Regions from separate parts of the Halomonas sp. 3D7M genome, predicted to be linked through region 1. Evidence: predicted binding sites of a transcription regulator. Region 1 holds the regulator's gene; each other region holds the start of a gene.
The links. Region 1 encodes FliA, which starts transcription of late flagellar genes. Its sites were predicted from a motif close to CTAAAGTTNNNNNNNNNNCNGCCGATA; they were not measured.
Positions count from the first base shown of each region.

Region 2: fliD (flagellar filament capping protein FliD) is a predicted target of FliA. The motif match lies at 3,588-3,614, and genes of this name have one in related genera.
Region 3: INT22_RS13295 (MbtH family protein) is a predicted target of FliA. The motif match lies at 3,274-3,300, and genes of this name have one in related genera.

Region 1 covers NZ_JABUZF010000095.1:1,581-9,129, forward strand. The annotation lists gene flgM (flagellar biosynthesis anti-sigma factor FlgM) at 1-33, opposite strand, end outside; gene flgA (flagellar basal body P-ring formation chaperone FlgA) at 119-835, opposite strand; gene flgB (flagellar basal body rod protein FlgB) at 1,030-1,461, shown strand; gene flgC (flagellar basal body rod protein FlgC) at 1,486-1,896, shown strand; gene INT22_RS03805 (flagellar hook assembly protein FlgD) at 1,899-2,594, shown strand; gene INT22_RS03810 (flagellar hook protein FlgE) at 2,670-4,022, shown strand; partial or broken gene INT22_RS03815 (flagellar basal body rod protein FlgF) at 4,065-4,535, shown strand; gene INT22_RS03820 (RNA polymerase sigma factor FliA) at 4,535-5,185, shown strand; gene INT22_RS03825 (motility protein A) at 5,225-6,040, shown strand; gene INT22_RS03830 (OmpA family protein) at 6,045-6,716, shown strand; gene INT22_RS03835 (sensor domain-containing diguanylate cyclase) at 6,740-7,549, shown strand, end outside.
Region 2 covers NZ_JABUZF010000212.1:4,175-11,559, forward strand. The annotation lists gene INT22_RS12020 (exopolysaccharide biosynthesis protein) at 1-377, shown strand, start outside; gene INT22_RS12025 (YqhA family protein) at 443-1,048, shown strand; gene INT22_RS12030 (hypothetical protein) at 1,400-1,729, opposite strand; gene fliD (flagellar filament capping protein FliD) at 2,111-3,463, shown strand; gene fliD (flagellar filament capping protein FliD) at 3,696-5,057, shown strand; gene INT22_RS21900 (flagellin N-terminal helical domain-containing protein) at 5,320-5,607, shown strand; gene INT22_RS21905 (hypothetical protein) at 5,558-6,106, shown strand; gene INT22_RS21910 (flagellin) at 6,211-6,888, shown strand; gene INT22_RS12055 (hypothetical protein) at 6,985-7,176, shown strand.
Region 3 covers NZ_JABUZF010000235.1:74,200-81,584, reverse strand. The annotation lists gene INT22_RS13320 (type B 50S ribosomal protein L31) at 246-515, shown strand; gene ykgO (type B 50S ribosomal protein L36) at 528-668, shown strand; gene INT22_RS13310 (inositol monophosphatase family protein) at 1,299-2,096, opposite strand; gene INT22_RS13305 (RNA polymerase factor sigma-70) at 2,326-2,850, shown strand; gene INT22_RS13300 (DUF4880 domain-containing protein) at 2,931-3,137, shown strand; gene INT22_RS13295 (MbtH family protein) at 3,319-3,609, shown strand; gene INT22_RS13290 (thioesterase II family protein) at 3,599-4,339, shown strand; gene INT22_RS13285 (4'-phosphopantetheinyl transferase family protein) at 4,317-4,988, shown strand; gene INT22_RS13280 (TauD/TfdA family dioxygenase) at 5,020-6,021, shown strand; partial or broken gene INT22_RS13275 (AMP-binding protein) at 6,072-7,385, shown strand, end outside.

The DNA of each region.
Region 1 (7,549 bases):
ACGTAGCAACGGATTAATGTTATCGATTTTCACGTTGTTTGCCTCATCGTCAACGTTGGTGCGGCATGCGCTGTATTACCTACTATCGGCCTGGGTAGTAAGGACTTTAGGCATTAGATTAAAAATCTATCACCAATGTTCCTTGACCAATGACGCGTGCGGTGACTAATTCCCGCGTATCAAAGCGCACACGGATACGTTCGCCTTGTGCACCATCAGACAAGGCCTCTCCTTCGCGTGACACTCGGAAACCAGCGCCTTCTGCTATGACAGTGACGCGCTGCCCTCGTTTCACCACTTGAGGCGCTTGAAGGTAATGGGGCTGGAAAGTGCTGCCACTACGAATAGGACGCTGTGCGACCATACCGATAATATCGTCTTGGTTGGTAAGTGCTTGGGCGGCTAGATCCCCAAGATTGCCTTCTCGTGATGTCAGCATATCACTCGTGATGAGCGTGCCCCTATCAATATCCTGGCCAGCCACAGCGTAGCTGCCAATGATATCAATCTGCGCCTGAATATACCGCACTTGACGACGATTTTCGCCACAGCGCACACCGACCGAAACACGCCCGAGAGGGGATTGATTAGCATTCGGGAAAAAGGGGTCGGGTGCAATGCACTCAGGCAAATGTGCAGAGGGAGGTGAGATATCAATCAACACTTCCTGCCCAAGCGATTGAGATTCTTGATAAAGAAACTGCTGAACGGTATCCATCAACAGTTGGTTATTCGCATGCGCGTGAAATGAAAAGCCAAGGCTGAGCAGTGATAGGCAAAGTATTTGCTTAAGAGTCGCCAGATAGGATCGCGTTGGGCGCAGCGGGTGTGGCATGGGAGAGTCGCTCAATCGAAGGGAAGCAGATGATAATCATCAACCGTGCAGTGTAGTGCAAAAGTACCCTGTGCATCATATGAAATGCTGGTGTAAACGGCAGCTGTTCCATGCTTTAGGCTGACGAAGCGAAGCCTATTATTCATCATCAATAATATCCGTTTTAATTTGCCTCTCAGCGAACGAGGATTGGCATGATTGATCAGCTTGAATCTGCCTTTAACTATCACCAGCAGGCACTGGGCTTGCGTCAAGCGCGTCATGACGTGCTGGCAGCCAATATTGCCAATGCCGATACGCCTAACTATAAAGCGCGCGATCTCGACTTTGCCAGTGAGTTAAAGAAGGCCGTTGCGGGCAGCCAGCCACAGCAACAGCAAAATGGCGCACTGACGCTTGCACGAACGTCAGAACATCATCTGCAAGGTGAAGGCCCAGCATGGCGTGGTGTAGGCAGTGCAGAGCTGCTTTATCGCATCCCCGATCAGCCCAGCTTGGATGGCAATACGGTCGATATGGATCGTGAGCGGACACAGTTTGCAGACAATGCTGTTCGTTACCAAGCCGCACTCACCATCATGAATCGCCGAATTCAGGGCCTGAAAAACGCGATGCAGCCGGAATAACCGAGCGGTAGGAGAAAGTAATCTATGTCGATGTTTTCAGCCTTTGATATTGCTAGTTCGGCCATGAGCGCCCAGGCGCAGCGTATGAATGTTACCGCTAGCAATATGGCCAATGCCGACAGCATTGCAGGCCCTGATGGAGAGACTTATCGGGCCAAACAAGTGATGTTTGAAACCCAAGCGCACAATAATCGATATGGCGTCGGTGGCGTACGTGTCACTGAGGTAGTGGAAGACGACGCTCCGCTACGTCTGCAATACATGCCAAACCATCCTGCTGCGGATGAAGAAGGCTATGTCGCCAAGCCCAATGTTGAACCTGTGCATGAAATGGTCAACATGATCTCGGCGTCGCGCTCCTATCAAGCCAACGTAGAAGTGTTCAACACAACGAAGCAGATGATGGTGCAGACGCTATCACTGGGTGAGGGTTAATTATGAGCACAATCGACCCGACAACACTTTCGGCAATTAATGGCGGCGGCAGTGGTTCCCAGTTAAAGCAGAGCGCATCAGATGAGTTGCGTAGCAGTTTTCTAACGCTGCTGATTACTCAGCTACAGAATCAAGATCCGCTGAATCCGATGGAGAATGCGGAAATGACCTCCCAGATCGCACAAATTAATACGGTAAGTGGGATTGAAGAGCTGAACACCACTTTGCAGAGCATTACTAGCCAAATGGATGCCAACCAAGCACTGCAAGCAAGTGGCTTGATTGGCCAAGGTGTGATGGTGCCTGGCAACAAGGTCATGCTAGAGCAGGATAGTGAAGGAAAGTCTTATACGACACCGTTTGGTGTCGAGCTTGCTAAACCCGCCGACCAGCTTACCGCAGTGATTGTTGGCCAAGGTGGCGAGGTGATCAGACGCTATAACTTGGGTGCGGTAGAGGCTGGTGTGCAGTCTTTCCAGTGGGACGGTAAAAACGAACAGGGCGAAGCCGCTGCCAGTGGTCGTTACACGGTTCAGCTAGAGGCTCAAGATGCTGAGGGTGAAACACTAGACTCAACCGCATTGAACTATGCGGTTGTTAATAGTGTGACCCCTAACGATGGTAGTGGAAATATTCAGCTGGATTTAGGGGCTGTTTACGGACAGGTTCAGTTGAATCAAGTTAAACAGATTCTTTAAGTAACTTGTAAGTAAAACAACATTTTTATAGCAAGAACGTCTTAATGAAAAAGACGTTTTGATGAGGAACGTATTATGTCATTTACAACGGCAGTGGCTGGGCTTAACGCGCAATCAGAGAAGCTAAACTCTGCGGGTAACAACATCGCTAACTCGCAAACCGTTGGTTACAAGCGCTCTGACGTGCTGTTCTCTGATGTGTTTGCAGCCTCGCGGGGCATTGGTGTGCAGGTGTCAGATGTGCGCCAGAATTTCACCCAGGGCAGTATCGAGAGCACGGGGCGTAACCTAGATTTAGCGATTTCCGGTGAAGGCTTTTACCGGCTAGAGCGCCCAACCGGTGAAGTCGGCTATTCGCGTAACGGTGAGTTCGGCATTACCGCTGCTGGCGATATCGTTAATGCCCAGGGCGACCGCTTGATGGGTTACGGTATGGATCGCGGCATTACTGTAGATACCGATGACCAGCAGGCGTTCCCTTTCTCAAACGTATTGGTAGGCGGCGCCCCGCAGGCATTAAATGTGCCCGTTGATGATATTCCAGCTAAAGCCACCACCGAAGTAAATGCGCTATTAAACCTGGATGCCAGGGTAGTCAGTGGCCAAGATTTAAATACTGTTGAAATTTCAGAAAGTGATGCTGACGCAGAGGCCAACCCTCCTGTCGTCACACCATTGAACTATCATTTTTCCAATAACTTCACTTCTTATGACTCTTTGGGGAATGCGGTTAATGTTGCTACCTATTTCGAAAGGGTGGGCGACAATAGTAATCAATGGAATGTGACTGCCGTCACTAACGGGGTAACCAGAGGCAGCTTTACATTGGACTTTACCCAAAGTGGTAGATTGCAAACCAATGCGCAGGGAGTTGTTACGGGTATTGGAGAGAGCGCCAACCCAGGAGGTGCAGTTGTAACTGAAGATCCAGAAACAGATGAAACTCGCGTCACTATTGGTGGCATCCCCGGTGGCGTCGATGCAGCCGCTCTGGATATCCAGTTTAAGTTTAATGGCTCTACTCAGTTTGCCGCAGACTCGTTGCAAAAAGAGCTGAACCAGGATGGCTTCACCTCTGGTGCACTGGCCGGTATTACCGTCACTGAAACAGGCGTTATCCAGCGTAACTTCACCAACGGTGAAACCCGTGCTGCGGGCCAGATTGCGCTAGCCAGTTTCCGTAATGAGGAAGGCCTTCAGCCACTGGGCAACAACTTGTGGGCGGCGACGAATACCTCTGGTTTGGAAAACCTGGGGGCGCCTGGCACCGGTCGTCTGGGTCAGATCCAAGCGGAAGCAGTAGAAGCGTCTAACGTCGACTTGGCCAGCGAGCTGGTAGATACCATTGTGGCGCAGCGTTCTTACCAAGCTAACTCCAACACCATCAGTACCCAGGACGAGCTCCTGCAGACCATTATTAACCTGTAGTCACTCGTAATAATGGCGTGATGCTGCGCTAAGGAGTCAGTTGTGGATCGTATGCTATACACCGCCATGAGCGGCGCCAAACACACAATGGACCAGCAGGCAGTGGTTAGCAATAACCTGTCGAATGTGTCTACCGCAGGCTTTCGCGCTCAGTTGCAAGCTGCGCGTTCAGTCCCGGTAGAGGGCGCTGGGCTACTCGACACGCGGGTATCGGCGGTGACGACCACCCCAGGCACCGATTTTTCGCAGGGCCCTATTGAACGCACGGGTCGAACCCTCGATATCGCGATGCAGGATGATGCCTGGATGGCGGTGCTAGGAGAAGACGGCACTGAGGCGTACACCCGCAGGGGCGACCTGCAGCTGGATAGTGATGGCGTACTGCTTAGTGTTGGGCGTCCGGTAATGGGGGAAGGTGGCCCCATTGCCTTGCCTCAAGGTGCGCAAGTATCCATTGGTGCGGACGGCACCATCAGTGCTATTCCCCAGGGTGAGGGGCCTGCGGCACTGGTATGCCACTGGTAAGACGTCAGGCCTTAACGCTGCAGGTAAGACTACCCGCAAGTATTGAGTTGGATGATCTTATTCAAGCTGGCATGGTGGGTTTATTAGAAGCACTAGGGCGTTTTGATGCGACCCAGGGGGCAACGTTCGCCACGTTTGCAAGCCAGCGTATTCGCGGTGCCATGATGGATGAGCTGCGCACACGTGACTGGTTGCCGCGTAGTGTACGCCGCTCTGCCAGAGCCGTGGATGATGCGGTGCGTCGCCTTGAACAGCAGTTAGGGCGCCCGCCGGAAGAGGGTGAGATCGCGCGTGACCTGGATATGCCGCTTAGTGAGTATCAGCAATTGCTCAACGATACGAACAGTGGCCAGTTGCTGCCCTTTGAAGAACTGGTGGCCGAAGGGGCCGAGTCCGCGAAGGAGGAAGCCACTAACCTGCCCTTCGATCAGTTGTTAGATCAGCAGCAGCGTCAGTCGTTAATTGATGCGATCGATGCCTTACCTGAGCGTGAAAAGCTACTGATGGCGTTGTATTACCAAGAAGAGCTGAACCTTAAAGAAGTCGGGGCGGTGCTGGGTGTGACCGAATCCCGTGTCTCCCAGCTTCACAGCCAAGCGATTAGCAGGCTTCGCGCTCGCTTATATGACACCACCTAACGCCACTATTAATCACGAATAACCGGCGAGGAGCCGTTGATGAACCCATCTACGCTGATCGGTATTTTTGCCAGCATGCTTTTGCTGGTAAGCGTGCTGTTTTTTACTGCAGAGTCGCCAGAAAGCTTTATCAACTTGCCGGGGCTAGCCATTGTGGTAACGGGCACCTTGGCGGCTACCTTTATTAGTTATCCGCTGAAAGAAGTGCTACGCGTGGTGCGCCTGGTGGGATTGGTGTTTCGGCGTGAAAACACCTATGTGCGTGATGATATTAACGAACTGGTTTCCATGGCGCGCCTGTGGTTCAAAGGCGATGTCAGGGCGGTTGAGAAGGAGCTAGAGCACACCCGTAACCCCTTTTTGCGCACCGGGATTCAACTGGTGATTGCTAACACGAAAGAGGACGAAATTTTCGATATGCTGCGCTGGCGCATCGCACGATTAAAAGCACGGGAGCATGCTGAGGCGCAGATATTTCGTACTATGGCTACCTATGCGCCCGCGTTTGGCATGATCGGTACCTTGGTGGGCTTGGTCAATATGCTGGAAGTGATGGATGCGGGCGATCTTGACGTTATTGGCCCGCGCATGGCGGTGGCTCTGTTGACAACGTTCTACGGTATTCTGCTCGCCAACCTGGTGTTCAAACCGATTGCCGTCAAGCTAGAGCGGCGCACGGAAGAGCGACTTATCACCATGAACATGGTGCTGGAGGGCATTTCGCTAATTACTAAACGGCGGCTGCCTTCTTTTATTGAAGAAACGCTCAACTCCTTTGTGGCTAATTATCATGACGAGATCCGTGATGCCTCTGTAAAACCGCGGCCAACAGTTAGTTCTGCGGCAAAAGGATAGCGCTATGCTAGATCGTGATTCACGGCACGCACTGGAATTGCCCACTGTGTCAGGGGAGGGCGATGAAGGTTGGCTAACGAGCTATTTAGACGTATTAACGCTGTTAATCACGCTGTTTGTCTTACTGCTTGCATTGACCCCGCCGGGGGGAGGGGAAGCCTTTGACCGCGATAGAATGCATTCTGTAAGTGCTATCACCTCGCTGCCGTTGGCCAGCTTAGCAACCGGTATCCATCCTCGGCACAGCGGGCTCAAGCCGCGAATGACTGAGCTTAATATCCCCGGGGTTAGTGTCTCTCAAGGTGAAGAAGGTGTTACGCTGCGCATCGACGACAGCTTGCTTTTCCCTAGCGGTGATGCCGTACTAACGCCCCAGGGGCAAGATGTGTTAGAAAGCCTTCTGGCAGTGTTAGCATCCTTTGAGGGGCAAATTTCAGTAGAAGGGCATACGGATAATGTTCCCATTGCTACCTCTCGCTTCCCCTCAAATTGGGATCTCTCGGTAGGGCGCGCCATTGCGGTGGTCCAGTATCTTGAGCGCCAGGGAGTTGCTATTTCACGTATGCGGGCAGTCGGTTACGCCGATACCCAACCCATGGAAAGTAACGCAACGCCGGAAGGTAGATCCGCCAACCGGCGCGTTGAACTGTTGCTAAGGCAGCAGACTGAGGGGTAAAGAGATTTCTTGAGGCCATCTCTGTGTCGAAGCATCACTCGCTACTACAGTCGTTCGGTGCATTACTGGTGCTCGATGCTGACTGTCGGCGCATACAGGCATTTAGTAGCAACTTTGTTGAATTGCTGAGAGTAAGCCTTCCTGAAGGGCGTCTCGCAACGCTCTCCAGCGTTCTAGGCAAGCGCTTAAGCCAGCGCGTACGCTATGAGCTCCAAGGTCAGCAGCGTTTGCCGGGGCCTCTCACCTTTAAGTGTCCCGCTCGATCAAACCGTTTCCAGTTACATGCTTACCGTGCCGGTGCGCATGTGTTAGTTGAGATAGAACCCCTTCATTCCCTCGGTAAGCAGCGTCTGCTTGGCACGGTGAACGAACGCCTGATGCGCTTAGCGGAAGCGACCCATCAAGAAGAGCTACTTGATTACCTAGTGATGTCGGTACAAGAATTAACCGGGCATGACCGGGTGTCTGTATGCCATTTCGATAGTGACTGGCATGGTTTGATCGTAGCCGAGTCGTTAGCTAAAGGGCGCGCTCAGTCGAGTGTCGAATTAGCGGCGGTTCGTTTGCCTGCCTTGTTAGGGCAACGCTTTCCCGCCAAAGACTTCCCCATTGCATTACGGCGTGCCTATGAGCGCCATCCGGTGCGGCTGATCCAAGATGTCGCAGCACCCTACGAGCACTTACTGCCAGCGAGTGTGGTGGTAGATGTAAGTGACAGCTTCTTGCGTGCCCCTGCCCCTGAGCGTCAACAGTACTTACAGCGACTTGGCGTGCGCGGCGCATTAAGCGTGGCCATGCAGGGAGATACCGGCCTTTGGGGGCTGCTATTCTGC
Region 2 (7,385 bases), on a different contig from region 1:
TCACGTCCGTTCAGTTATTAATCGGCAGGGAAACTTTTTGGTTACCTAAATGGCTGGTAAAACGCTCTATTGCCCGAAACAAATTCGATAAAGCTATTCACTACATGAAAAAGCCCGCCACATGGATTGATAGCTTACTAGGTGTGCGCCTAGCGTGGATGACTGGCTATATCGGGATACGCGTCACCGCCGTGATGTGCCTGCTTATCGCGCTAGCCATGCCGCCGATGGAGTTTATTCCGTTTAGCGCCAACGGCGCGGGTTTGGCGCTTACCCTGTTTGGTTTAGGTTTAGTCGCCAGAGACGGCATTATGCTCTCGCTGGGTTTTCTACTCACCGGAGTTACGTTTACGGTTGTGCTGATCAACGTGCTATAAGTTCGCGTACGATCATCCTAGCGCCGCCTAAGCTGACGGCTTTTTAAAAGGAGCAAGCACGCACCATGTCTGATCCAGCACCGTCTGAGTCATCATCATCGAACTCACCATCGCCACATTCAGCACTGCCGCCTGCGCCCAAAACGCCCCGTGAACAATCCTCCTGGGAGCGGCGGATTGAAACGGTGCTTTGGAATTCGCGCTTTCTAGTAATGCTGGCGGTAGTGCCAAGCCTGTTGGGTTCACTGATGCTGTTTATTGTTGGCACGCTGGATATCTTAACCGTGGTGGGTGACGTACTGCGCTACTACCTGGTGGATAGCTCTCAAGATATCCACGACACCCTGGTGCCGGACATCATCATCGCCGTTGATGTTTATTTAATAGCGATTGTGCTGCTGATCTTTGGGCTAGGTATCTATCGGCTGTTTGTTTCCCGGATCGACCAGGCGGAAGTGCGCTATCCCAAGCATCCGTTTAACGTAGGCTCACTGGATCAACTCAAGGACAAGATTGCCCGCGTGGTGATTTTGGCGGTAATTATTGAGTTTTTCCGCGCTGTGGTGGATATCCGTTTCACGACGCCACTGGAAGCCATCTACCTCGCGCTTTCGGTGCTGGCGCTGGCGGCAGCGCTGTATCTCATGAGTCTTGGGCATAAGGGGGAGTGAGACGAATCGTCGGGCTGTCTCTTAAGCGAGTGAGTTAATACCCGCCGAGGGTAAATTACGCAAACATTATCAATCACTGCTAGGCTGGAAATGTTATCCCAAGGTGTTGCTTTCTTTGAAGCAAGCCTTTAAACGCAAAAGCAAGGAGTGCCGTTATGCGTAACATTATCTATATTATTGGTCTAATCGTTGTTGTGCTGTTTATTCTATCGCTGCTTGGACTGCGCTAAGCACATCACGCTAATAGAAAAGCGCCCGCAGCTCTTTTTTCAAGGGGCTGCGGGCGCTTTGTATTTAAAACGTCGTATTTAGAGCGTCGTATTTAGAACGTGCAGAGCAAAGCAAACGCGATTACGCGCAGTCGGCAGCACCCTGACCAAACATATCAAACATTAGCTCCCGCCCCATAGACGTCAGTACGAAGCGGTCGTAATCATTAAATTCAGCGGCACCGCTCTCTTCAAGCACCCGTTGGCATGTTTTCCAACTAGGGCAATGCCCCTTCAAATGAGCCAGCTCGCGTCGGGCGAGGCCACGCTGCGGCAAGGTAATGGTTTCGAGCACATGGCCGTTATCGTAAAGCAGCTCGGCAACGGTAGAAAGGCAGTGGCGTAGGCTGCGCTGCACATGATAAGCGGCAGACACTACGGTGGATGCGGGTTGTGACACCTCGGAAGGCATAAGTCGTTCTCCTGCAAACAGCCCCAAAATGGGCTTGTTGCAGTGCATTATAAAGCAATGCGGGTATTAGACCAAGGTCTATGATGGATTGGTGTCAAAGCAACCGCCGACCTTTTTCTGACATATTTCTGTCATCTAGATAATTCAACATGTGGGCCGCTAGGGGAAAAGCAAAAAGTATTAATTAAAATTGATGGTGTTATGCCTTTTTAGCTTTATGTAAGCGTCATTCTTTACAATTCATTACTTTTTAGTACGTAAAAAAAGCCAAATAGGCTCAAGTCTAAGCTTTAATGGTCGATAGTATTAAATATAAATCACATTCTTACGTATGAGCAGCGCCAGCGTGTTGGGCGTTATTTAAAAAAAGGGCAGTAACTTATGGCTTCCATTTCATCACTCGGTATTGGCTCAGGGCTCGACCTCAACGGCTTGCTGGATCAACTGCAAGATGCTGAGCGAGGGAAGCTGAAGCCTATAGAGCGTCAACTGGAAACCCAGCAGACCAAGATTTCTGCTTATGGTCAGCTGCAAAGTGCGCTCTCCCAATTTCAAACTGCCTCCGCTGAGTTAAACGACAGTGCGCTGTATGAAAGCCTTTCCACGAATGTGGGAGGCGATGCCATTACTGCCACGGCAGATGGCGAAGCGCAGCCCGGTAGTTACAATGTCACCGTTGATACACTCGCTACTCGTGGCACGCTGGCTTCCACAGGTGTTGATCAACTGGACGCGCCGCAAACGACCACTGAGCAAACGCTAACCTTCACGTTCGGTGATGGGGCCAGTAAAGACGTCACCATCGGTGCGAATAGCAGCCTGGAAGATATTCGCGATGCGATTAATGCCAGTGAGGATTCAGGCGTTAACGCCACCATTGTGAACGACGGCACCAACTACCGGCTGGCGCTTAGTTCCAGCGAAACCGGTGCGGATGCCTCTATTACCGGCTTTAGCTTTTCTGATGCAGGCACAGCGCCCTTCGCCGCCGACACCGATAACACCCTGCAAGCAGGCACCGATGCCGCGTTGACGGTGAATGGCATTGCTATTACCAGCCCTACCAATCAGGTTGAAGGGGCGATTCAAGGCGTGACGCTTAACCTTCAAGATGAGGGCGATAGCACCGTGGCAGTCGAGCAGAATACACGCGCTGTTCGTGAAGCGATTACGGGCTTTGTCGATGCCTATAACGACCTCAAGGGCACCATCGGCGCGCTGACCAGTTTCAATTCTGAAACCGGTGCTGCGGGTGATCTGCTAGGTGATGGCACTGTCCGTATCGTTGAGTCTCGCATGCGCAGCGTGCTCAGCGGTGGCGTGGAAGGCGAATTTTCCATGCTCAGCGATATCGGCATTTCTTTACAGCGCGATGGCACGCTTGAAGTTGATAGCGACAAGCTTGATAACGCCATTGCCAATAATCAGGAGGCACTTTCAACCTTCTTTGCTGGCGATGCGGATGAGTCAGGCATGGCGGGGCAGCTTAACACCACAATAGAGCAGCTGCTTAGTTCCAACGGCAGAGTGTCGGGGGCGATTAGCGGTGCGGAAAGCCTCAAAGAATCTCTGGGTGAGCGCTATCTGAATATGGAGCAGTCTATTGAGCAGACCATTTCCCGCTATCGCACTCAATTCGGCCAGTTAGACGGCATGATTGCCCAGATGAACCAAACCAGCAACTATTTAACCCAGCAGTTTGATGCCCTTGACGCTCAGCTTGGGCGTAAATAGTCGCTAAAGTAATTTGGTGGTTGTTGAACGCCTACGCTAACGCCTGCTTCCTGCAGGCGTTTTCATTAGAAAATTCTCATTTCTAGTAAAAAAGTATGAAAATCGGCGAAAGCGCGAAAAGGCGCTAAAGTTGTGCGCTTTTCTGCCGATAGCAGTGCTATTAAATAAACGGGCGTGCGCATGCGTGCCTGGGTCTTGTGGTTTAGCCTTTTGCACTGAGGAATACCCCCGCATGGCGACGATAACCTCTCTTGGCGTTGGTTCTGGCCTTGATCTCACTGGTTTGCTTGATCAGCTTCAAGCGGCTGAGCGAGGCAAACTCGCGCCGATTACGCTTCAAAAGAAACAGCAGCAGGCGAAAATTTCTGCTTTCGGTCAACTTCAAACGTCGCTGAACTCGTTTCAAGATGCGGTCGCCAAAATCAATGACCCCAAGCTCTACCAAAGCCTTTCCGCCAATGTGCGTGGCGATGCCATTAAAGCGACTGCTGCCGCTGATGCGCTGCCGGGCAGCTACCGGGTAGAGGTCAGCCAGTTGGCCACCTCTGGTACGCTGGCCTCAAACCGCGTGGCAGAGCGGGACGCCGCCCTGGATCTACAAGGGGCCACCGCAATGCAGCTGACCTTTGGCGATGGGGAGAGCGTCGATATCAACATCGCAGAAGGCAGTAGCCTTGCAGATATTCGTGATGCCATTAACGCTGATAAAGAAGCTGGTGTTAACGCCACGATTATCAATGATGGCACGGGCTACCGGCTGGCACTTAGCTCTAAAACCACTGGCGCAGACGCTTCTATTGAAAGCTTTAGCTTTGTTGATACCAATGGCGCCGTGCTCCCCGGCCCCTTTGCTGAAGATGCGCTAACAAAACGCCCAGGTGAAAATGCCGCGCTTACGGTTAATGGCATTGCGATTAGTAGTGCAGAAAACAGTGTTGAAGGCGCGATTCAAGGCGTAACGCTAAATCTTGCTGAACTCAATATCGTGGACGGCGAAACGGCTTCCAGCACCATTAATATTGAGCGCGACACGCTAAAGCAGCGCGAAGCGATTAATGGCTTTGTAAAAGCGTTTAACGACTTAAAAGGCACCATTGGCAAGCTCACTAGCTTTACCGGCGATAGCGAAACCGCTGGCGAGCTATTGGGCGATAACACCGTGCGCACCATCGAATCCCGGCTGCGCAGTGTATTAACCGGCGGGGTAGAAGGCGGTGAGTTGTCGACCCTTAACCAGCTAGGCATCACTCTGCAGCGAGATGGCAAGCTCAAGGTCGATGAGGAGACGCTAGATGACTTGGTTGCCAATAACCCCCAGGCCCTCAATGACTTTTTTGCCGGTGAAAACGAGGGCGACGGCATGGCGGGTAGGCTAAACACTACAATCGAACAGATGCTGGGCAACAATGGCGTGGTAAAACTAGCGATTAGCGGCGCGGAAAACCGTGTTAAAAGCTTGGACGACCGTTTCGAGCGTATGGAAAAAACCATTGAAGGCACCATCTCCCGCTACCGCACCCAGTTCGGTCAGCTAGATGCGATGATTGCCCAGCAGTTTGATGCCCTGGATAATCAGTTAGGCCGCAAGAAATAACCTTAACGCTTCGGTTGAGTAGCCACAGATAAGTAGTGCGGTGTAACGAGCGAAGCGAGGCACCCGCAATGGGCGGCGTAAGCCGCCCTTTTGTTGCCCACGTAAAAGTAAGCCTCTCACCCTACAGTTACCAAACATTACATCTTTTTTTTACTAACCGCCCTAAAGATTCTTCTCACTGTGCCGTTAATTCTAATAACGGCGCACAAAGTGGCCGAATAGCAGGCCTTCCGGCCAGTGTTCATGCAAGGAGAATCACACCATGTCAGTGATCAATACCAACATTACTTCCATGATTGGCCAGTCCAACCTGTCCAAATCACAAAACTCGCTGCAAACCTCTATGGAGCGTTTGAGCTCTGGCCAAGCCATCGCTAACCGCTTCTCTTCACAGATCACCGGTCTCGGCCAGGCTCAGCGTAACGCTAACGATGGTATCTCCATTGCGCAAACCGCTGAAGGCGCGCTGAATCAGGTGAATGACAACCTGCAGCGTATTCGTGAATTGTCTGTTCAGGCTCAAAACGGTACTAACTCTGAGTCTGGATGAGATTAACCGTATCTCTGAAGAAACTGACTTCAACGGCACTAAAGTGCTGGCAGAAGATAGCGGCCTGAAAATTCAGGTAGGTGCTAACGATGGCCAGACCATTTCTGTCAACCTACAGCAGATCAATGCTGAAACATTGAATTTAGGCGGCTTTAATGTGAACGGTACGGGTACCGCCAATAAAGCTGCGTCGATTCAAGACCTACGTGCCAATGACTTTGAACAAGTTGGCACCTCGAACGAGTGTACAAACGCAGCGTTCAACACCGCTTCTAACGTTGGTGATGTGTTCCAGAATCTGAAAGATGGCGCTGAAATTACTTTAGATCCGGGTACTACCGATACTGTATACACTCTCGACGCTGACACTAACACTTTCAGCTTCGACCGTGCTGGCGTAGCTGTAGATGGAAATGCTGGTAACTTAGCCACCGATCTTGGCCTAACACCAGGCGCTGGTGAGTCAAAGAAGTTAACGTTTCATCTTCTGGTGCACTAACGCTTGCCTCTACAGGCGAAAACTTATACCTGACGGGTACCGCTGGTTCTGCTGATCTAAGCGTAACAAATACGGGCGGCGATCCTGTCGCTACGATTGAAGACTTGGTCAGTGAGCTTGCTGAAGGAGGCCGTACTGCTGGTAGCATTACTACTGCAGACGATACGGTTTATAGTGCGAACGGTGGCGCCGGAGTAGATACTGAAAACGAAACCATCGCCTTTGAAGATCTTCAGAATCAGATTCAAGACGATACAACTAACGCTTACGATGTAGACTTAGACGGTGAAGGTACAGCTGCTAATCAGTATAATATTAGTAACGCTAATGCGGTGACTGATGCCCTCGGTGGTGGCGGCGCAGCTGTCTTTACTTCCGGGTTTGAAGGAGACTTCACTCTTTCCGATTCAGCTGCTGCCTCTGTCTATGTTAATGACAATGGCAAGATCACTGATGGTGCTGCAAATGAAATCTTCATTACCGAAGATGGTGATCTGACTCAAGAAGCGCTTAGCGATGCGGACGCCACCAAAAACCCGCTGGAAGCCTTGGACAGCCTGCGTTCTGAGCTGGGTGCTGTGCAGAACCGTTTTGAATCAGCCATTACCAACCTGAGCACCAATGAGACTAACCTCTCTGCAGCTCGTTCGCGCATCGAAGATGCTGACTACGCGGTAGAAGTCGCCAATATGACTCGCGCGCAGATCCTGCAGCAGGCTGGTACTTCTGTATTGGCACAGGCCAACCAGATTCCGCAGAACGTTCTTTCACTGCTGGGTTAATCTGAGGCTTAGTTTCGATAGAGCATTTGCTGTATCACTAAGTAGTACACTAAACCGGCTCCCTTTGGGGGCCGGTTTTTTTTACTGAGGTGACGTATGACTAATGAAGAACAACAACACGTTATCGATGAGCTGCAAACTGTCATAGCGGACACTCAAGCCACTTTACAACGCTTTGAAGACACCGGCATGGATAAAGCGATGCCGGAGGATTATGAAAAGCTGCTGGGTATATTAGATGGTGCGGTGAAGCAGCAGCGCGAGCATACTAAGTCGATGTTGGGGTAGCTTGCACCCGCCACTCACAGAGGTTACGCCCCAGGTTCGTCATTCCCGCATGCCCTTAGCGGGAATCCATGGTGAGGCAGGCTGCTGGGTAGTATCGGGCAAAGGTCAGAATGGATTCCCGATAACCCCACTCGGGAATGACGGTGTGGTGGGTTACTCGGGCATGACGGTGCGGAGGGTTACTCGGGAATGACGGTGCGGTGGGTTAC
Region 3 (7,385 bases), on a different contig from region 1:
AATAATAATGGCTCTATTCTAGTGCTAATGGTTCTCATTTTTAACAAAAAAATTAAAAGATTTCTGTTGTTGGGCTTAGATAAGCCCTGCGAGGGCTTGAGTATTGGCGGCTAACGCAGTGCTACGGGGCAAGCGTTGGGTTGTGAGTTAACGAGGGTAGGCTTGCAAGATAACCTTTACATGGTAATGAGAATCATGTGTAATTGATATGTTATCTTGTATCTTTTAGGTTGAAGGAGTTGAGTATGAAAAAGGGCATACATCCCGCTTATGGCTACGTAGTGTTCCGCGATACCAGCTGCGGTGCCACGTTTCGGATCCGTTCTACCTGTACCTCAACGCAGACAATTGTCTGGGATGATGGCAATACCTACCCATTGATTGACCTGGATGTCTCTAGCGCTTCTCACCCTTTCTATACCGGCGAGCAGCGCAGAGTTTCTGCTGAAGGTCGGGTGGCGCGTTTTCAGCAGCGCTTCGGTTTGGTTTCGCGCCGCTCTTCTGGCGCTAAGTAGAGGATATATAGAGTGCAAGTACTTAGCTCGCTCAAGTCCGCCAAAAACCGCCATCCTGATTGCCAAGTGGTCAAACGTCGCGGACGGCTGTATGTCATTTGTAAAACGAATCCGCGCTTCAAAGCGCGCCAGGGAGGAAAGCACAAAAAATAAGCAGGGAATCTCCTGGGGCCAGCGGCTTATTTTTTATCAACGCACAATACAGCGTTTGAACTCAGGGGGGCGTAATATCAGTCAGTTAAGGCTGACTAGCATTATCCCCTAGTTCCATATAGCAAAGTGGCCACAGCACCGTCATTCCTGAGCCACCGCACCGTCATTCCCGAGTGGGGTTATCGGGAATCCACCTTGACCTTGGCCTGCAGCAGCCCGAAACCCCAGCCCAACATGGATTCCCGCTAAGGGCCTGCGGGAATGACAAAGTGGCAGGGCCTGCGGGAATGGCGAGGGCGGTTCGGAGGGCTGGGGTGGAGTCGCCGCACCGTCATTCCTGAGTCACCGAACCGTCATTCCCGAGTGGGGTAATCGGGAATCCACCTTGACCTTGGCCTGCAGCAGCCCGAAACCCCTGGTCAACATGGATTCCCGCTAAGGGCCTGCGGGAATGACGAAGTGGTAGGGCCTGCGGGAATGACGAAGTGGTAGGGCCTGTAGGAGTGACGAGGGCGGCACGGAGGGCTGGGGTGGAGTCATCGTCAGGCACTTATTAAACAAAAAAACCAGCCCATCAGATAATGCCGGTCGGCTTAACTGACTTGCATTAGGGGTGGAGCGGATATTCTGTTAGCAAGAGCTTAAACATGCTAGCAGTTGGCTATGCTGCTCGGGGTGCGCAGCAATTAGGCTGTTCCATTGAACAGGATTTGCCTCACCAGAGATATCCGTGACGGTGTATCCAGCTTCCCGAGCTATCACAATACCGGCAGCGATATCCCAGAAGTCGAGCGCGGCGCCTTGCGACCAAAAAGCATCAAACCGACCTAGGCTGAGATAGGCGATCTCGAGCGCCGCTGAGCCAGGGCTGCGGATACCCGCCACCTGGGGCATTAATGTCGCGAGTTGATTTAGCGCTGTCGTGCAGTCGCCTTTGGCATGGTAAGGCAGGCAAGTGCTCACCAGCATCTCGGTCAGCGGGCGAGGGGCTGGTGTTGTTAATGGGCGATCATTGAGAAAGGCGCCTGTGCCTTGGCCTGCCCAGAGCATCTCATCAAGGAGTGGTTGATAGACAACACCGATGATCAGCGCATCACCTTTGGTGACCGCAATAGACACCGAAAAGTGAGGCACGCCATGCAGAAAATTGCTGGTGCCATCAAGGGGGTCAATAATCACGGTATAGTCGCTATCGGTGGGCGTCAGGCCACTTTCTTCGCCAAGGAAAGCGATATCGGGAAAAGCGCTGCTGATGCAGTCGATAATGATACTCTCGGCTGCCGTATCGTAGTAGCTAACGAAGTCAGATGTTCCCTTTTTCTCAAATGCAATCCGTCCCTTTTGCGAATACCCCTCGCGCAACAGCGCACCTGCTTCATAGGCTGCTTGCTTAACTGTTTCCAGCAAGCTGTTTTCGCTCTCAAGCATGTCGTTTCTCCTGGGAGGGCTGTTATCAAATCGTTTGATAAAGGTAACTAACCATTCATGACATGGCGATGACAGTAGACTTTTTTGGTTTGGTAGATCAGTTGTTTAGTACAAGCATATCGTTATGAAAAGAGGATTAGGCCTCGCTGATTGACTTTACTGCTTGTTAACGCAAATAATAATTATTGTTATTTATTTTGTGGTGTTAGTTAAGGCAGGAGGCCAATCAGTGGATACCCAGACCTGGAGCGCTGAGTTAGAAGATATCTTCGTTAATCAGCGGCCCCGGCTCTGCTGTGTCGCCGCAAGAGTCTTGGGCAATGCTGATCAGGCCGATGATGTTGTGCAGGATGCTTATCTAAAAATTTCAGAAGCAACCACGCTTTTTGAGGTGAGGCAGCCCATATCCTACGTGTCACGTGTGGTGCGCAACCTCGCTATTGACCGTTGCCGCCGTTCGGCATTTGAGTCAACGCTGTTTGCCAAAGAAGAGGAGGGGGAGGCTGCCTCTTACGCGTCACACTCTCCAGAGGTGATCGCGATTGATCGTCAGGCCTTGGCTCAGGTGGTGGATGCGTTGGACGAGCTGCCCGAGCGTACGCGGCGCGCTTTTGAGCTCTACCGGTCGGGGAGCCATACGCAGCGGGAAGTGGCCCACTTGTTAGGTATTTCCACCACGTTAGTTAACTTTATGATTCGCGATGCATTGACTCATTGCCGCCAGTCGCTACAAAGTCAGACGTTGCCAGATTAGTAAGCCTACGTTCCGTCCCCTCTTTGTGGTCGCTTTGTTACACTGTCAACGAACAACAGTAGCGAGGTTTGACAGTAACGATGGATAACGACAGCGGCGATGATGCCGTTTGGCAAGTGGCGCTAGATTGGCTGATGCGCGAGCATGAAGAGTCGTTGAGTGATGCTGATCGCGAGGCGCTCCATGCGTGGCTAGCGGCTTCTTCTCAGCATCGCAGGGTATTTCATGAAGCCGAACAGCTATGGCTGCTAACGGGAATGATCCCCCGCAGTGATGAGCGCAACTGACAAATCACCGCTTTTTGCCCATTCTTTTTTTGTTCCCCCTGGTTTTCTTCCTTGATGGTTTAACGGCTTTCATGTTTTTAAGCACTAGAGCCGTTTGCCCTCACGCTTATTTTTCCTACTTTCTTTCTCCCCCGCATTAAATTTCTATATACCTCACTCGTCATTATGTAATGAGAAGCAATTGCGTTTTGTTTCTCATTTCTTCGTCAACGATGAGGTTAGTTCCATGACAAGCTGTTTTGATCGTGAAGATGCTGTTTTCCGCGTGTTAGTTAACCACGAAGAGCAGTACTCCCTCTGGCCTGAGTGGAAAGCAATTCCTGCTGGCTGGACGGATACCGGTGTGCTTGGCGATAAGCCAACCTGCCTAGAGTACGTCGAAAAAACCTGGACCGATATGCGGCCACTCTCTCTGCGTCAGTGGATGGACGAGCAGCAGGCTGCTGAAGCGGAGCCTGCGAATGCAGGCTAAGCGGCTAAAGCTGCTCTGCCTGCCCTGCGCTGGGGCCAGTGCCACCATGTATCTGCGCTGGAAGCGCCAGTTGCCAGCGTGGATTGAGGTGTGCCCCGTTGAGTTGCCGGGGCGGGGTGAGCGCTTGGGTGAGCCGCTCGTCGACAACTTCGAAACTCAGGTCGTAAAGCTGTGCGAAGAGCAGGCAACGCGGATGCGCGGTGACTTTGCCCTGTTTGGTCACAGCATGGGGGCGCTGCTGGCTTATGGCATCGCTGCTCGCTTGCGCGATGTGGGGCGCCCTCAGCCACGGATGCTATTCGCTTCAGGTAGTGCAGCGCCCTCAATGCGTGATTCAGAGCGCTTGGCGGGCCTTGATAACGATAAGGCCCTGATTGCGGATCTTCGCCAACAGGGCGGCACGCCAGAGGAAGTATTCGAAAGCCCAGAGCTGATGCGTCTCACGCTTGATGTTTTGGCGGCGGACTATCGCCTCTGTCGTAGTTTCCGTTATCGCAGTAGTGCGCCATTCGACTATCCCGTCAAAGTGTTAGCGGGCCTTGCTGATGATATTGAGAAAGTGCGCTTGGAAGCATGGCAGCGCGTAGCGGGCGGGGCGTTTTCTTTGAACTGGTTCGAGGGAGGGCACTTCTTTATTCGCCAGCAGGAAAGGCAAGTAGTGGCAGCCATCGAACAGGCACTGACCCTGCGCCTAGAGGAGGTGCTTTATGCAGCGCCTGCGGTTAGCTGAAACGCTACCCGTGGGGCTCACGGTCTGGCAGTTGCCTCTTGATCTGGAGGCCCCTATTGCAGATGAGGACTATCGGTTGCTGAGTCAAACAGAGCGGCAGCGTGCGTGTCGGTTTCGTCATCACGCCGATGTAGTGCGTGCCGTGACGACTCGTGCTGCTCTGCGGCGGCTGCTATCAGCGCAAACCGGTATCGCGCCAGAGAAACTGGTGTTCAGCGAAAATGCCTATGGTAAGCCTCTCCTGAAAAGCGCTCATGGGCTGGCGTTCAATGTCTCCCATGCAGGGGGGTATGCCCTTATTGCGCTGGCAGCTTGTGGGCAGGTGGGGGTCGATATTGAACGCTGCCGACCCGAGGCCGAGCTTGCATCACTGAGTGGCCTAGTTCTATCGCCGAGTGAGCGACGCTATCACGATAGCGGCCGGTCTGCCTTGCCCTTTATTGAGCGCTGGGTGGTTAAAGAGGCAGTGCTCAAGGCACTTGGGCTGGGAATAGCTGACCATCTACAGGCGCTCTCGGTCAGTCCAGCCTCTGCGCCGCCAACCATTTACCGTCTTGAATACTCGCTTCCTACTTCATCACCTTTGCAAGCATGGCCGCTGCCAGCGCCGTGTGGCTATGCGGCAGCCCTGGGTTATGTCCAGAGCTAATGCTACTCAACGACTTTTTAGGAGATCAATAATGGACAGCCAAAGCACAGCACCAACGCAACCAATCAACGCCATATCCAAACGCCAGGGGCCAGCTGATTCAGAGCTGCCTATTATGATTTCTCCCGCCTACCCAGGGCAGTCGCTGCTGGAAGCTTTTAGCGAGCTGCGTGCTGATATCGAGACGCTGGTGACTAGAGTAGGCGGGGTGTTACTGAGAGGCTTCGACGTGCCGACAGTTGATGATTTTCAGCAGTTTGCTGCCGCTTTCGGTCATCCACTGTTGAGTTATGAGTTCGCTTCTACGCCACGCTCAGCGGTGTCATCGGGCATTTATACCTCCACCGAATATCCCGCTCATCAACATATTCCCCTCCACAATGAGCAGGCCTACACCCGCGAGTGGCCGATGAAAATCTGGTTCCACTGTGTCACCGCTTCACCTGAAGGAGGGGAGACGCCTATTGCCGATAGTCGCGCCATTTACCGCCGTATGCCGGTAGAGATTCGTGAGCGCTTTGCCCCCGGCATTCTTTACGTACGCAACTACGGCGATTTCGATATGCCTTGGCAACAGGTGTTTAACACCGAAGACCGTGCCGAAGTGGAGGCATTCTGCCAGCGCGCGGGGATCCGCTGTGAATGGAAACCTGATGGCGACCTGCGTACTACCCAGCTATGCCAAAGCATAGAGACTCACCCTGTCACCGGTGAGCAGGTGTGGTTTAACCAGGGCCACCTTTTCCATGTCTCCAACCTGCAGCCAGAAGTGCGTGAATCGCTAGAAGAGCTGCTTGACCCCGAAGACATGCCGCGCAACGTCTTCTTTGCCGATGGCAGCCCCATTGACGATGCCATTTTTGATGAGGTCCGCGGCGTGCTGGCCGACGAAACGGTGATGTTCCCCTGGCAGGCGGGCGATGTGTTGATGCTCGACAACATGCTGGTCGCCCATGCGCGCACGCCGTTTAAAGGGCCGCGCAAAGTTGTTGTCGCCATGGCGGAAGGCCACGGCAACCTCTCCAAAGACTGAATACAGCGGCTCAACCCACGCCACGGCCAGGAGTTCCAGCAGGTACGCATATGAATATAAGGCACGCCCAGACAATGAACAGCCACCCGTCCCATAACGATGCTTTTAGAAGCGATGCTGTTAGAAACGATGTTTTTAGAAGCTATGTCGAGCATTTAAGTCGCTTAGCCCGTGAAAGGCCCAGCGACAGGGCGCTGATTGTGGTGAACGCTCAAGGTGATACCGCCCTTGATTACGCCACCTTGGAGCGGCGTTCGCGTGCTCTGGCCAGTGAGCTACAGCAGCGATTCGCGGCTGGTGACCGTGCTTTGATCCTGCTGGATAACGATGAGCACTATGTAGTGGCATTTTTCGCTTGCCTATATGCCGGGGTCATTGCTGTGCCGGTCTTTCCACCGGAGTCGGCCAAACAGCAGCACTTGGCACGCTTACTGGCCATTGCCGCCGACTCCCAGGCCGTTTGCGTGCTTACCTCTACGACAATTATTGATGTGGTCGCATCGGCGAACGAAGGCTTTGGTAGTGCGGAATTGATCCCCGTGGATGGCGTCGATGAGAGCCGCGCTGAACACTGGGTCGAGCATTTCCCTAAGCGCGATGATATCGCCTTTTTGCAATACACCTCAGGTTCCACGGCCACGCCCAAGGGGGTGATGGTGAGTCATGGCAATCTGATGGCTAACGAGCGCGCTATCGAGACAGGCTTCTCGATTGGTGCTGACGATGTCTTCGTTAGTTGGCTGCCGCTGTATCACGATATGGGCCTGATCGGCGGCCTACTCCAGCCCATCTATCGTGGCATTCCTGCGGTATTGATGAGCCCGACCTTCTTTTTGCAGCGGCCGGTACGCTGGCTGGAAGCGATCTCCCGCTACGGAGGTAGCATCAGTGGTGGCCCCGATTTCGCCTACCGGCTGTGCCTTGAGCGTATTCGCGACGAACAGATTGAGACACTCGATTTATCCAGCTGGCGGGTAGCGTTCTCAGGCGCTGAACCAGTGCGCTACGATACCCTTACAGCCTTTATTGAGCGCTTCCTGCCAGCGGGGTTCGCCGCTGACACCGCCGCTCCCTGCTATGGCTTAGCTGAAGCCACACTGCTGGTTAGCTGTAATCCTCGTGGTACGGGGGTACTTGGCACTGCTTTTTCGCAACAATTGCTGGCTCAGGGGCAGGCGTCCTCAACAGCCGAAGGCAATACCCTGGTGGGTTGTGGCACGCCGCAACCCGATCACACTATCGATATTGTCGATCCCGAAGGGCTTCACTCGCTGCCCGAAGGCGACGTTGGCGAGATCTGGGTCAATGGGCCCAGCGTGGCGCATGGGTATTGGCATAACCCTGAAGCAACCGCCAAAACCTTT